2 regions of the Novosphingobium kaempferiae genome follow, and region 1 is predicted to be linked to the other one. Evidence: riboswitches for the same ligand, from Rfam matches in the RefSeq annotation. Region 1 holds a riboswitch; the other holds the start of a gene.
What was found. Region 1 has a riboswitch for cobalamin ahead of LO787_RS25675 (TonB-dependent receptor plug domain-containing protein). Riboswitches for the same ligand answer to the same signal wherever they lie in the genome.
Positions count from the first base shown of each region.

Region 2: linked by a shared signal. The riboswitch ahead of LO787_RS04980 (TonB-dependent receptor domain-containing protein) and the one ahead of LO787_RS25675 (TonB-dependent receptor plug domain-containing protein) in region 1 are both predicted to bind cobalamin.

Region 1 covers NZ_CP089301.1:5,617,635-5,623,563, reverse strand. The annotation lists gene LO787_RS25675 (TonB-dependent receptor plug domain-containing protein) at 1-1,918, opposite strand, end outside; cobalamin riboswitch at 2,086-2,277, opposite strand; gene LO787_RS25670 (cobyrinic acid a,c-diamide synthase CobB) at 2,352-3,659, shown strand; gene mdoH (glucans biosynthesis glucosyltransferase MdoH) at 3,638-5,476, opposite strand; gene LO787_RS25660 (OpgD/OpgG family glucan biosynthesis protein) at 5,473-5,929, opposite strand, start outside.
Region 2 covers NZ_CP089301.1:1,077,231-1,083,159, reverse strand. The annotation lists gene LO787_RS04990 (hypothetical protein) at 253-594, opposite strand; gene LO787_RS04985 (cell wall hydrolase) at 764-1,936, opposite strand; cobalamin riboswitch at 2,108-2,301, shown strand; gene LO787_RS04980 (TonB-dependent receptor domain-containing protein) at 2,426-4,222, shown strand; gene LO787_RS04975 (hypothetical protein) at 4,276-4,434, opposite strand; gene LO787_RS04970 (septal ring lytic transglycosylase RlpA family protein) at 4,495-5,067, opposite strand; gene LO787_RS04965 (ABC1 kinase family protein) at 5,192-5,929, shown strand, end outside.

The sequences.
Region 1 (5,929 bases):
AACCCGCCGCCGTCTCGTAGTCCTTGTCGGTCAGGTTCTCGACGCGGCCTTGCAGCATGAGGTTCTCCTTGATGCGCATCTGGGCGCGCAGGTCGATCAGCCAGTAGTCGGGCAAGGTTGCGGTGCCGGTGGCGGCGTTGAACGTCCTGCCCGAGTAGCGCGCGGCGACGCTGGCGCGAAGCCCTTGCGGCAGATCGACGCCCGCTTCGGCATTGGCCATGTGGCGCGGCACCCGCTGGAGCTGGCGGCCGTAGGTGGCGGCGCCTTCGGTGCGGTCCTCGGCCTTGGTCCAGCTGTAGTTGCCCTCGGCGAAGAGGACGCCGAGGCGCGCCGATCCGGCGAGTTCGAGGCCGCGCGCGGTCGCCGCCTTGACGTTGGCATAATAGCCGAAGCGGCTGGTGGTGGTGCCGGGGATGTAGCACTCGGCGGGCAGCGTGCCTCTGGTGGGGCAATAGGCGAAGTCGATCAGGTTGTCGGTATCGCGCTCGAACCAGGTGGCGGACAAGCGCAGCGCCTTGCCGAAGTTCTGCTCGGCGCCCAGTTCCCAACCCTTGGCCTTCTGCGGGGCGAGCCCGGCGGTGCCGTAGATCGAGTACATCTGGTAGAGCGAGGGCGCCTTGAAGCCCTCGTCGTAGCTGGCGCGCAGCACGGTCGCGCCCTCGTTCGGGGTATAGGCCGCGCCCGCGCTCCACACCGTCTGCCCGCCGAAGCGCGACTGGTGATCGTAGCGCGCCCCGCCGTCGAGGGTGAGGCCACGCAGCGGCGTCACGCGCAGTTCGGCGTAGAGGCTGTCCATGTCCACCGCATAGGGCTTCAGCGCATAAGGGGCGGCGTTGTTGGCGGGGGATGCGGTGGTCATCCGCTGCTCCTCGCGCTCGGCCCCGAACACGGCCTGCACCGCGTCGTTCAGCGTCAGCGTGCCCTGGTACTCGTAGCGGCGCAGGCGGCCGTGCGCGTCGAAGGTGATCTGGCGGATCGAGCGGGTGGGGTCGTAGTTCTCGCGGTCGGTCTCGTTCTGGAGCACGGCGATGCGGTTCACCAGCCTGCCGTCCAGCAGCGCGAAGTTGACGCCCGCGTAGCCCGACCACTCCTTCGTCTTGCCGTAGGCGAGGGTGTCGCCCGAAGTGCCGTCGAAATCGTTGGTCGCATCGGCCCAGTAGCCACGCAGATCGACGCTGACGCCGGGGGCGACGCGCAGGGTCACGGTGCCGCTGGCGGCGCTGCGCTGGAAACCGTCATCCTCGGTTCCGTTCGACCGGGCCGAGATGCCGTCGGTGGTGAAGCGCGAGGCGGACAGGCGCCAGTCGATGAGGTCGGACGAGCCGCCCACCCCGGCGCGGGCGGAGATGGTGTCGTGCGTGCCCGCCTCCACTGCGAAGCTGCCTTCGAGCGGCGCGGTCGGGCGGCGGGTGCGCACGTTGACGACGCCGCCGGTCGCGTCGCTGCCCCACAGGATCGACTGCGGCCCGCCCAGGATCTCGATGCGGTCCACATCGTCGAGCAGGAGGTTGGAGAAGCCGTAACCGCCTGCCGTCGCGGACGGGTCCGACAGGCGCATGCCGTCGATCACCATGACGGTCTCGCCCGAGTCCGCGCCGCGGATGCGCAGCGAGGTCGTGGTGCCGTAGCCACCGTTGCGCGACATCGAGACGCCGGGGGTGCGCAGCAGCGCATCGGTGAGCGCGATCGGCTGCAGGGCGACGATCGCGGACTCGTCGAGCACGGTGACGGTGGCGGAAACGCGCTCCACCGCGACCGGGGTGCGCAGCGCACTGACGAGGATGTTGTCGGTGGCCTCCGGTGCGCCTTCAGGGACGTTCGGTGCGGCCTCGGTGCCGTTCAGTGCTTGGGCCGGATTGGCCGAAAAGAGCAGCGCGAGGGTGGCTGCGGTAGAGGTAAGATACTGTTTCACTTGCATTCCTTCATGCGGACGGCGGTGCTCCGTCGGCCTGTCGGAATGCGAGGGGTGGGCGGGCGCAGACGGACAGCGCGACGCCTCCCGCATGCCCGTCGGGCCGCCGGAGCGATGGCTGTCGTTGCGCGAGGAATGGCTTCCCCCGTTCGCCCGGCACACCCTGTCCGGTCGAAGAACGACTGCGACGGGCAGGTCTCCTGGCTCACGGGTCAACACCGGTTTTCGCCGCCTTCTCAGGGGTTTGCACCCCCAATGGCATGTGGCGAACGGCTCTTCCGCTTACAGTTGCAGGGGCAGCCCGGGCATTACACCCGCGTTCCCTTTTGATCCCCTCGCGGGGAACCTGTCGCGAGGGGGCAACTATCGTGCGGTGATGCCCCTTGCAAGAGCCCAAAGCTTGCGCCGACCTGCCGGAAACCATAGGTCCGCGCGGGAAATGACCGATATCGCCACAGCATCCTGTCCCGCCCTCCTCGTCACCGCGCCATCCTCGGGGCAAGGCAAGACGCTGGTGACGGCCGCCCTCGCCCGCCGCCACCGCAACGCCGGACGCCGGGTCAGGGTGTTCAAGTGCGGCCCGGATTTCCTCGATCCGATGGTGCTCGAAGTCGCCAGCGGCGCTCCGGTCCACCAGCTCGACCTGTTCATGTGCGGCGAGGCGCAGTGCCGCGCGCTGCTCCATGAAGCCGCACTGGAGGCCGACCTGATCCTCGTCGAAGGGGCGATGGGCCTATATGACGGCACCCCCAGCGCGGCCGATCTGGCGCGGAAATTCGCGCTTCCGGTGCTGGCGGTGGTGGACGGTTCGGCCATGGCGCAGACTTTCGGCGCGCTGGTCCATGGCCTTGCGACGTACCGGGAAGGCGTCGATCTCCATGCCGTCATCGCCAACCGCGTCGGCTCCGCGCGGCATGCGGAACTGCTGGAGGCGGGCGTGCCGTCCACGGTGAAATGGCTGGGCCATCTGCCGCGCGAGGCGGGGGTGACGCTGCCCGAGCGACACCTCGGTCTGGTGCAGGCGTCGGAAGTGGCTAACCTCGACGAGCGGCTGGACCGTGCCGCCGCGCTGTTGCCGGATACCGTGCTGCACTTGCCAACGCCGGTCGATTTTGCGCCGGGAACGGCGGAAATCGGCGCTGATCTATCGGGGCGACGCATCGCCATCGCGCGGGATGAGGCGTTCGCCTTCATCTACCGCGCCAACCTCGAATGGCTGGAACGGGCGGGCGCGAGCCTCGCGTTCTTCTCGCCCCTGTACGACGCCGAACTACCCGAATGTGATGCGCTATGGCTGCCGGGCGGCTATCCCGAACTGCACCTCGACCGGCTGGCGGCCAACACGCCGATGCTGGCGGCGATCCGTGCGCATCACGCGCAGGGCAAGGCGATTCTCGCCGAGTGCGGGGGGATGCTCTATACCTGCGCTTACCTGACTGACCGCCAAGGGAGAAGCGCGCAAATGCTGGGAATTTTGCCCGGTGATGCGACAATGCAGCCCCGGTTTGCCGCGCTGGGCATGCAGGAGATCGACCTGCCGGGCGGCACCCTGCGTGGCCACACCTTCCACTATTCGCGGCTGGAAACGGCGCTTTCCGCCGACCTAAGAGCCCGGACTCCGGACGGGCGCGAGGGGGAAGCGCTCTATCGCGTGGGCTCGCTCACGGCGAGCTACATGCACGGCTACTTCCCCTCCGCGCCGCTCGCCGTGGCGCAATTGTTCGGTCAGGCCTCGACCAGCGATTGACCCTTGGCGGCGAGGACTTCGGGCTCCTCGCGCGGGCCGGTGGGGCCAGCCTCGACGATGCCGGGTTCCGGTACGCGGAAGAACTTCGCGGCCCCGGCCTTCTGGCCGAGATTCTCGCTCGACGACAAGCTGATGAGCCATGGCGAGAGGAACAGGCCGACGATGATCGGCGAGAGCCAGATGGCGGTCGTCACATCGAGGAAAGCCGTTGCCGCCAGCGCCGCGCCGAGCAGCAGGTGCTCGCGCAGGTCGGGCAGGACTTCGCGCACGGTGATGCGGCGAGCGTCGCGGGTCTGCGTGTTCCAGCCCGCCGAGATGCCGAGCAACAGGCCCAGCAGCGCCTTGGTCTGCGTCACCATGGTGATCGGCGCGAGCAGCATGGCGAGCACCGTCTCCAGCGCGACCGAGCGGAGAACGGCGGTAGTGCCGCCGAAGCTGGCGCGGCGTTCGCGGTCCGCAAGCATCCAGATCAGGCCCATGATCTTGGGGCCGAACAGCAGCATCACCGTCAGCGCCAGCACGCTCGGCGGGGCGAGGGTGACAAACCCGCCGGTGCCCTGCGTCGCGACCTGACCGATCATGGTCAGGATGAGCAGCAGCCAGCCTGGCGAGGTGAGGTAGGCCGAGGCACCGATCAGCAGGTGCAGGCGGCTGGCCCAGTGCAGGCCCGACGCGCCGAGCAGTTGGAGGTGCTGCAGGTTGCCCTGCATCCAGCGCCGGTCGCGGATGGCCATGTCGACCACCGTGGGCGGGAATTCCTCATACGAACCGCCGATCATGACCATGTGAACGGCCCAGCCACGACGGCGCAGCAGGGCGGATTCGAGCATGTCGTGGCTCAGGATATGGCCGCCGAACGGGGCCTTGCCGGGGAGTTCGGGCAGGCCGCAGGCTTCGGCGAAGGCGCGCGTGCGCACGATGGCGTTGTGGCCCCAGAAGTTGGCTTCGGAGCCCGACCACCACAGCAGCCCGGCGCTGGCGATGGGGCCGTAGGCCTCGCTCGCGAACTGCATCCAGCGCTGGAACAGCGTGCGGGCATTGGTGATCATCGGCACCGTCTGGAGCAGGCCGATCGAGGGGCGCTCTTCCATGATCGAGGCCATGCCGACGATCGTCTCGCCGCTCATCATCGAGTCCGCGTCGAGGATCAGCATGTTCTCGTAGGCGCCGCCGAAGCGCTTCACCCACTCGGCGATGTTGCCGGGCTTGCGGGCGATGTTCTTCTCGCGGCGGCGGTAGTAGATCTTGATCGGTGCATGATCGGCGAGTTCGCGCCAGGCCGCTTCCTCGCGCTTGCCGTGGAAGGGGTTGGAGTCGCTGAGGACGAAGAAGTCGATCCACGCTGCGCCGCCCGCTTCGGCGATGGAGTAGGCCATGGCGCGCACGCGGGCGAAGACTTCCTCGACGCCCTCGTTGTAGACCGGCATCAGCACGGCGGTCTTGTGGCGCAGGCTGGAGGCCGGGCTGGGGAGTGCGGTGAAGCCCGGATGTTCGCCGGTTATGAGTTTGAGGAAGCCCATCGTCGCGGTCACAAAACCGAACGAGATCCAGCAGAACAGCGGCACGAAGAACACCAGCAGCGCCACTTCGACCCAGTCGAGCCCATCACGCGACAGTTCCATGCGCACCGTGCTCGACGCCGCAAGACCGATCACCGCCGTCAGGGCCAGCAGCAGCAGGCGCTTCACCAGCATGCCGTGCGGCGCGGTCAGAACCTCGCGTGCGCCGGGCGGATTGCCCCACAGGTTCTGGATCGGCATCGCCATCGGCGATTCGGCCGGAAGCATCGGCGAATGGTTCATGGGCGTCGCACTCATGTTTCGATGGCCTTGATAACGGTCTCACTGAGCGCGGAGTTGCCGCGCTTTAGGAAAAGTCTGAATTGCGCCTGTGCAACAGCGGCGGAGCGTACGTCGATCATCGCCCGCCACCGGCCTTCCGAGCGCGCCACCGGATAGGCGACGGCGGACACTATCGCCCCTTTAGGTAGGTCGGTGTCCGGCGTCACGCCACTGTCCCGCCCCAGTCCTGCGAGCGCCGGCCCGGCGAAGTCGAACACGAACTTGCGCACGCCGTCGAGCGGCGGCGAGCCGGGCGCGCCGCCCGGCCCTTCGAAACTATCGACGCAGCGGGAGGTGCTGTTTGTGGTCGGATCATTCGAAGTCCAGGTCAGCCGATAGGCGATATCGCGGCGCTGCCCAGCCTTGGCGAGACGATCGCTGCGCCAGAACAGCGCGATGTTGTCGAGCGTCTCGGCGTTCGTCGGCATC
Region 2 (5,929 bases), 1.2 Mb from region 1:
GAAGCAATCCAGCGCAGCCCGCGCCGCGCAGGATTGCCGCGCGGCTTCCCCGCTCGCAATGACGAGGGGGCGAAGCGCACCCGCTCTGCCGTGGTGCCGCTTGCCTCGTATCCCTACTCGTCATTCCCGCGAAGGCGGGAACCCATCTCCCGAGGGTGCCTATCGAGCAGGCATGAGTTGGATCCCCGCCTCGGCGGGGATGACGTCTATAGGGGGAGTAATTAAAGGTTGGGCAGCGACCCGCCCCGGCCCTCAGCCGCGAAGGCGGTGCGCCACGGCGACGGCCATGCGGCGGTCGAGATGGCCGCAGATCCCCAGCCAGCGCGTGCGCGCGGGCACGTCGCCGCGCTCATGGGCGGCTTCGGCCTCGATGCGCGCGCGGTCGGCGGCCGAAAGGCCGTGACGGGCGAAGTGCATGAGTGCCTCGGCGATCCCGGCATCCATTGCGATGTTCGGGCTGTTCGATACGGCGCAGAGCATGGGCCGCGTGCGAGCAGCGTTGTCGTTGGCGGCGTCGAGAGGGGCGCCGGTGCAGAGCACTCCGGCAATGGCCGGCATCGTCCCGTTCATGGCGGCGGCGAAGCGGATGGTCATGGGCGCGGGATCTCTCTTTAGTATCTGATGTCGACGGATAGACCGTCTAGCCCGGAAGGCACTAAGCCATCATGCAAGGACTTGGTTTCCCAAGTCTTGACGATACCCCTTAGGGAGAACCCCGTGGGTGTTCCGCTGCAATCGATTTAGGTTATCGAGCGGGGGGAGTTCAGTTCGAGGGGCTGGCGATCCAGCGGCCGGAGTTGGCGTACTCGGCCTTGATCCCCTGAGATCCGGGGAGGTTCTGCGCCTTGTAGAGCGCTTCCCCGCCGCGCGCCTGCACTTCGGTGGAGTAGGCGGGGGCGGGCGTGGCCGCGGCGACCGGTTGCGCGGCGGCAGGCTCCGCCTTGGCGGGCTGGGCGAGGCCGAAGGCGCGCTGCACCGCCAGCGGATCGAGCGCGGCGGCAGCAGCGGCGGTGTCGGCGCTGTCGTCGTGACGGTGCGGTGCGGCAAGCGGCTCGCCGCCGAGGTAGGCGAAGCGGAACGTCGCCGCGCTGCCAGCTGCGCCCCGGAATGCGTAAAAGCGGTGCGCGCCGATGGTGCTCAGGTACTGCAGGCTCGGTGCCCAGTAGGGATTCACCTGGACGGTATGGTAATGCGTGGCGAGGCCGACCGGCGCATAGACGTACCCGGCCAGCGCCGCGCGGGCGACGTTCTCCGCCCGCTCCCAGAACATGCGCTGCGGGTGGCGGGCAAGCGATCCGTCGCAGGTGAACGAGAACTGGCAGCCGGTCGATCGCTCCGAGCCCTGATAGACCACGCCGCACACGGTCTTGGGATAGGCAGGGTGCGCGACGCGGTTGAGCACGACCTGTGCCACCGCGCGCTGCCCGGCGTCGGGCTCGCTCGCCGCTTCGTAATAGATCGCGGCGGTCATGCACTGGAGCGCGCGGGTACGGTCGACGCCGGAATTGTCGACATAGAGCGGCCGCGCGGTGGGGAGCGGGCCGGACACGCTGTCGTCGGCGTCGGAACGGATGCCCTCGCCGACCTGAAGCGGGCGGACCTCGGTGTCGAGGTAGTAGAAGGCCGATCCGGGAAAACTGGCGCCGCTCTGCTCGAACGGCATGGGCAGCGGCCCGCTTTCGGCCTGCGTGGCGTCGGCGATGGCGAAGCTGTCCCATCCCTCGGGCGCGGCGAAGGCGGGCAGCGCGACGGCGGCGAGCGCGGTCACGCCGAAGGTCCAGCGGCGGCGAAGCACGACGGGTCGATGGCCGACGCCGCGCGAACGGCGCGGGTAGCGGGCGACGAAATCGCGGGGACGCTCGAAGTGCTCCTCTCCCGAATCCACCGGGCGCGCCAATGCGGCGTCGGTTCCGGCAGGGGAGGGTTCAGGCGCCACTAGGTTCCTTTCAGTGCATCTGTGCAAGATCGCCGTAACCCGCCTTTTCCTGCGGCGCACGGCGTCTTTCGCGGCCGTCCCGTTGCGGCACAGCAACGCCCTCTACGCCTAATGACTTAAGAAATTGGGTGAGTCGCGGCGGCGCTTGCCAAGCCCGAAAGCCGCGGTTATCCGCGCCTTCACGTCATGGGTTGCCCGCAAGGGCCTAAGAGGGAAGTCGGCTGCGAATGCCGGCGCTGCCCCCGCAACTGTGACCGGGGAGGCCCCCTCCACCAAGCCACTGGCTCCGCGAAAAGCGGGCCGGGAAGGCGAAGGCGGGCCGACGATCCGGGAGCCAGGAGACCTGCCCGTTGACGGTCGTTCCGCAGCCGGACGGGGTGTTCCGGATGCAGCGAGTGTGACGCGTCGGAAGGAAGACGCGCACGCCTCCGCCACGAACGGCAAAGACGTTCAAGGTTCGGAGGAAGTGCTATGAAGTATCTGTTTTTGTTGAGTTCCGCGTTTGTGCTGAGCACGCCTGCGATGGCGGAGGCGGACGAGCAGATCGTCGTCACCGCCACTCGCGAGCCGACCCCGATCACGCAGGTAGGCCAGTCCGTCAGCGTCGTCACCCGCGACGAGATCGAGCGCGTCCAGGCGACCACCGCAACCGACGTTCTGTCCCGCATTCCCGGCGTTTCGACCGTCCAGTCCGGCGGTTTCGGCCAGCCTTCCAGCGTCTTCGTGCGCGGTGCGGAGAACGCGCAGAGCCTCGTCCTGATCGACGGCGTGCGCATCAACGACCCCGGCGACGTCGGCGGCGGCTTCGATTTCGGCGCGCTGCCCATCCGCCAGTTCGACCGCGTCGAGGTCGTGCGCGGATCCTCGGGCGTGCTGTGGGGCAGCCGCGCCATCGGCGGCGTCATCAACTTCATCACCGCCCGACCGACCGAGGAATGGACCGCGCGCGGCCAGGCCGAATACGGCTGGCGCGACCGCAGGCAGGCGAGCGTCTCTGCGGCCGGTCTGGTCGGCCCGGTGGGCCTGACGCTGGGCGGAAACTGGCTGAAAGGCGACGGTTTCTCCGCCTTCAACGAACGCCGCGGCGCTACCGAGAAGGACGGCTTCGAGAGCAAGAGCGCCAACGCGCGCGCCTCGATCGAGTTCGCGCCGGGACTGTCGGCGGACGCCGGCGGGTTCTACACCAAGGCGAACTACGACTACGACAACACGGGCGCAGATGCGCTCAACCTGGGCATGAAGCGCGATACGCTGGGCTATGCGAACCTGCGTTACGCTGGCCTCGACGGCCGGTTGAACGCGCGGATCGGCTATGGCCTGAACGACACCCGCCGCATTTCCGATGACGCGGTGTTCGGCCCCTACACCACCAATGGCCGCACCGAGCGGTTCGAAGGCCAGATCAGCTTCGCGCCGGTCGAGATGGCCTCGATCCTCGTCGGCGGCGAGACCGAGAAGCAGAAGTTCGACGACAATTACGGATCGAAGGACTCGACCAGCATCGACAGCCTGTTCGGCAACCTGACACTGCATCCGCTTGCCGGGCTCACCCTGAACGGCGGTGTGCGTTACGACGACAATTCGGACTTCGGGCACAAGACGACCCTGGCCGCCAATGGCGCGTGGGTCATCGGCACCGGCGTCGATGCGCCCGTTTTGCGCGCCAGCTACGGCGAGGGTTTCAAGGCGCCCTCGCTCTACCAGCTCTACACCAACGCAGGCTTCCGGGCGCTCGATCCGGAGACTTCCAAGAGCTGGGATGTCGGGCTTGAGCAGCCGTTTGCCGAGGGCACGGGCCGTTTCACGCTGACCTATTTCGACCGCAAGACCCGCAACCTGATCGACTACGACCTGGCGAACTGGAACTACTACAACGTAGGTCGCGCGCGCGCCAAGGGCGTCGAGCTGGGCATGCAGGTGACGAACTGGCAGGGCTTCGACGTCAACCTCGCCTACACGTATCTCCACGCCACGAACGAGATCACCGGTGCGCTTCTGGCCCGTCGGCCGAAGAGCAACCTGTATGCGAGCATCGACAAGGTCTGGGAACTTGGCCTCAAGCTGGGCGCGGACCTGAGGGTCGGCGGCGGTCGTTATGACGATACGGCCAACACCCAGTACGTGGGCGGCAATGTCGTCGTCGGACTGCGCAGTGCGTTCGCGGTGACCGACAACGTTGAAATCTACGGGCGGGTCGAAAACCTGTTCGACGAGCACTACGAAGTGGTACGGACTTACGGCACCCCCGGCCGATCCGCTTATGCGGGTATCCGCGTCAAGATGTGAGAACAGGAACGGCGCCGCTTTTCAAGGCGGCGCCGTTTCGGCCTTTCAGCGGCTTAGCTCGCTACGAAGCGCCCCTTTGACCATACGCGCATCGGCTCTTCGCGCCTGTCGGCTTCGCGGCGATGCTCATCGCGCTGGCGGTCGAAAATGAGCGATCCGGTCTCCCGCGCGAAGCGGCTGCGGCGGAAGGGAATTTCGGCTCCGATGGTCATGATCTCTCTCCTACTGGAGAGGCAACGCCGAAAAGCAGGTCTGGGTTCCCGGACGCGTGCCTAGCGCGTACCCACGCCGCGTGCGAACTGATCCTGCAGGTTCGACAGCGTGCGTGGCGGGACGGACGGCAGCGAACGAGCGGGTTTTCCCTTGCGCAGAGCGGCCCGGTCCTTCTCTGCAGGCTCGACTACGCGGACACGCACTGCCGCCTTGCCCTGCGTGCGCATGCCGAGAAGTTCGGCAGCGCCGCGCGAGAGATCGATGATCCGCGCGCTTTCGCCGAATGGGCCGCGGTCGTTCACGCGAACGAGAATCCGCCGCCCGGTGTCGAGCGAAGTCACTTCGACATAGGCGGGAAGGGGCAGCGTCTTGTGCGCGGCGGTGATCCATTTGGGGCGGAAACGCTCGCCATTGGCGACCTGGTTGCCGCTTTCCGAGCCATACCATGTCGCGTAGCCGAGCATGTCGTAATCGGGCTGGGCGGCAGGAGTATAGGTCGTTCCGCGCACCTTGTAGGGCGGGCCAACGCGCACCGGGACATCGCTGACGGGGCGATACTTCACGCCGCCGCCACATGCCGCGAGAACGGCGGCGAGGGCGAGGACGACTGCACTGCGGATGAGGCCGGGCATTGTAGGAGCCTAACCCCGGCGGTCGCGCGCTCCAACGCGGGGCGGCGCGCTTTCCACAAGCGTGGCAGGAACCTGACCCCAACTCCGCCGGTTTTGCGATACCTTTCGCAGCCAGGGAACCGCGATGCCGACAATCCTCGAAACCGTGAGCGTCGCCGCACGCGACCGGGCGCGCATGGCCGAAGTGAGCGCCGTGATCGCCCGCTTTGGACTGGACTCGCTGCTCGCGCGGCTCGGGCTCGGTGGCGAGGCGCGGGAGGATGCGGACCTGCCGACGCGGACGCGTCGGGCTCTGGAGGCACTGGGGCCGACTTACGTGAAGCTCGGCCAGATCCTCGCGACGCGGCGCGACATGCTGACGGACGAGTGGATCGCAGCCTTCGAACAGCTTCAGAGCGATGCTCCCCGGCTGGCTTTCGACACGCTGCGTCCGAGTGTGGAGGCGGCGCTGGGCGAGCCGCCGGAAACCGCGTTCGCCAGTTTCGATACCGAACCGCTGGCGGCGGCATCGATCGCGCAGGTCCATCGCGCGACACTTCACGACGGGACGCAGGTAGTCGTCAAGATCCGCCGCCCCGGCATCCGCAAGGCCATGGAGGCCGACCTGCGGCTGCTGCGCCATCTCGCCGCGCTGGTCGAGGCGCGCAGCGTTGCTGTGCGCCGGATGATGCCGTCCGCCATGATCGAGCAGTTGGGCCGCGAGATTCTCGACGAACTCGATTTCACCAACGAGGGTCGCAACGCCGATCTTCTGCGCTCCGACCTCGCCTCGATCCGACAGGTAGTGGTGCCTCGCATCCACTGGCAGCACACGAGCGAGGGCGTGCTGGTGATGGACTATGTCGAGGGCGTTCCCCCGCGC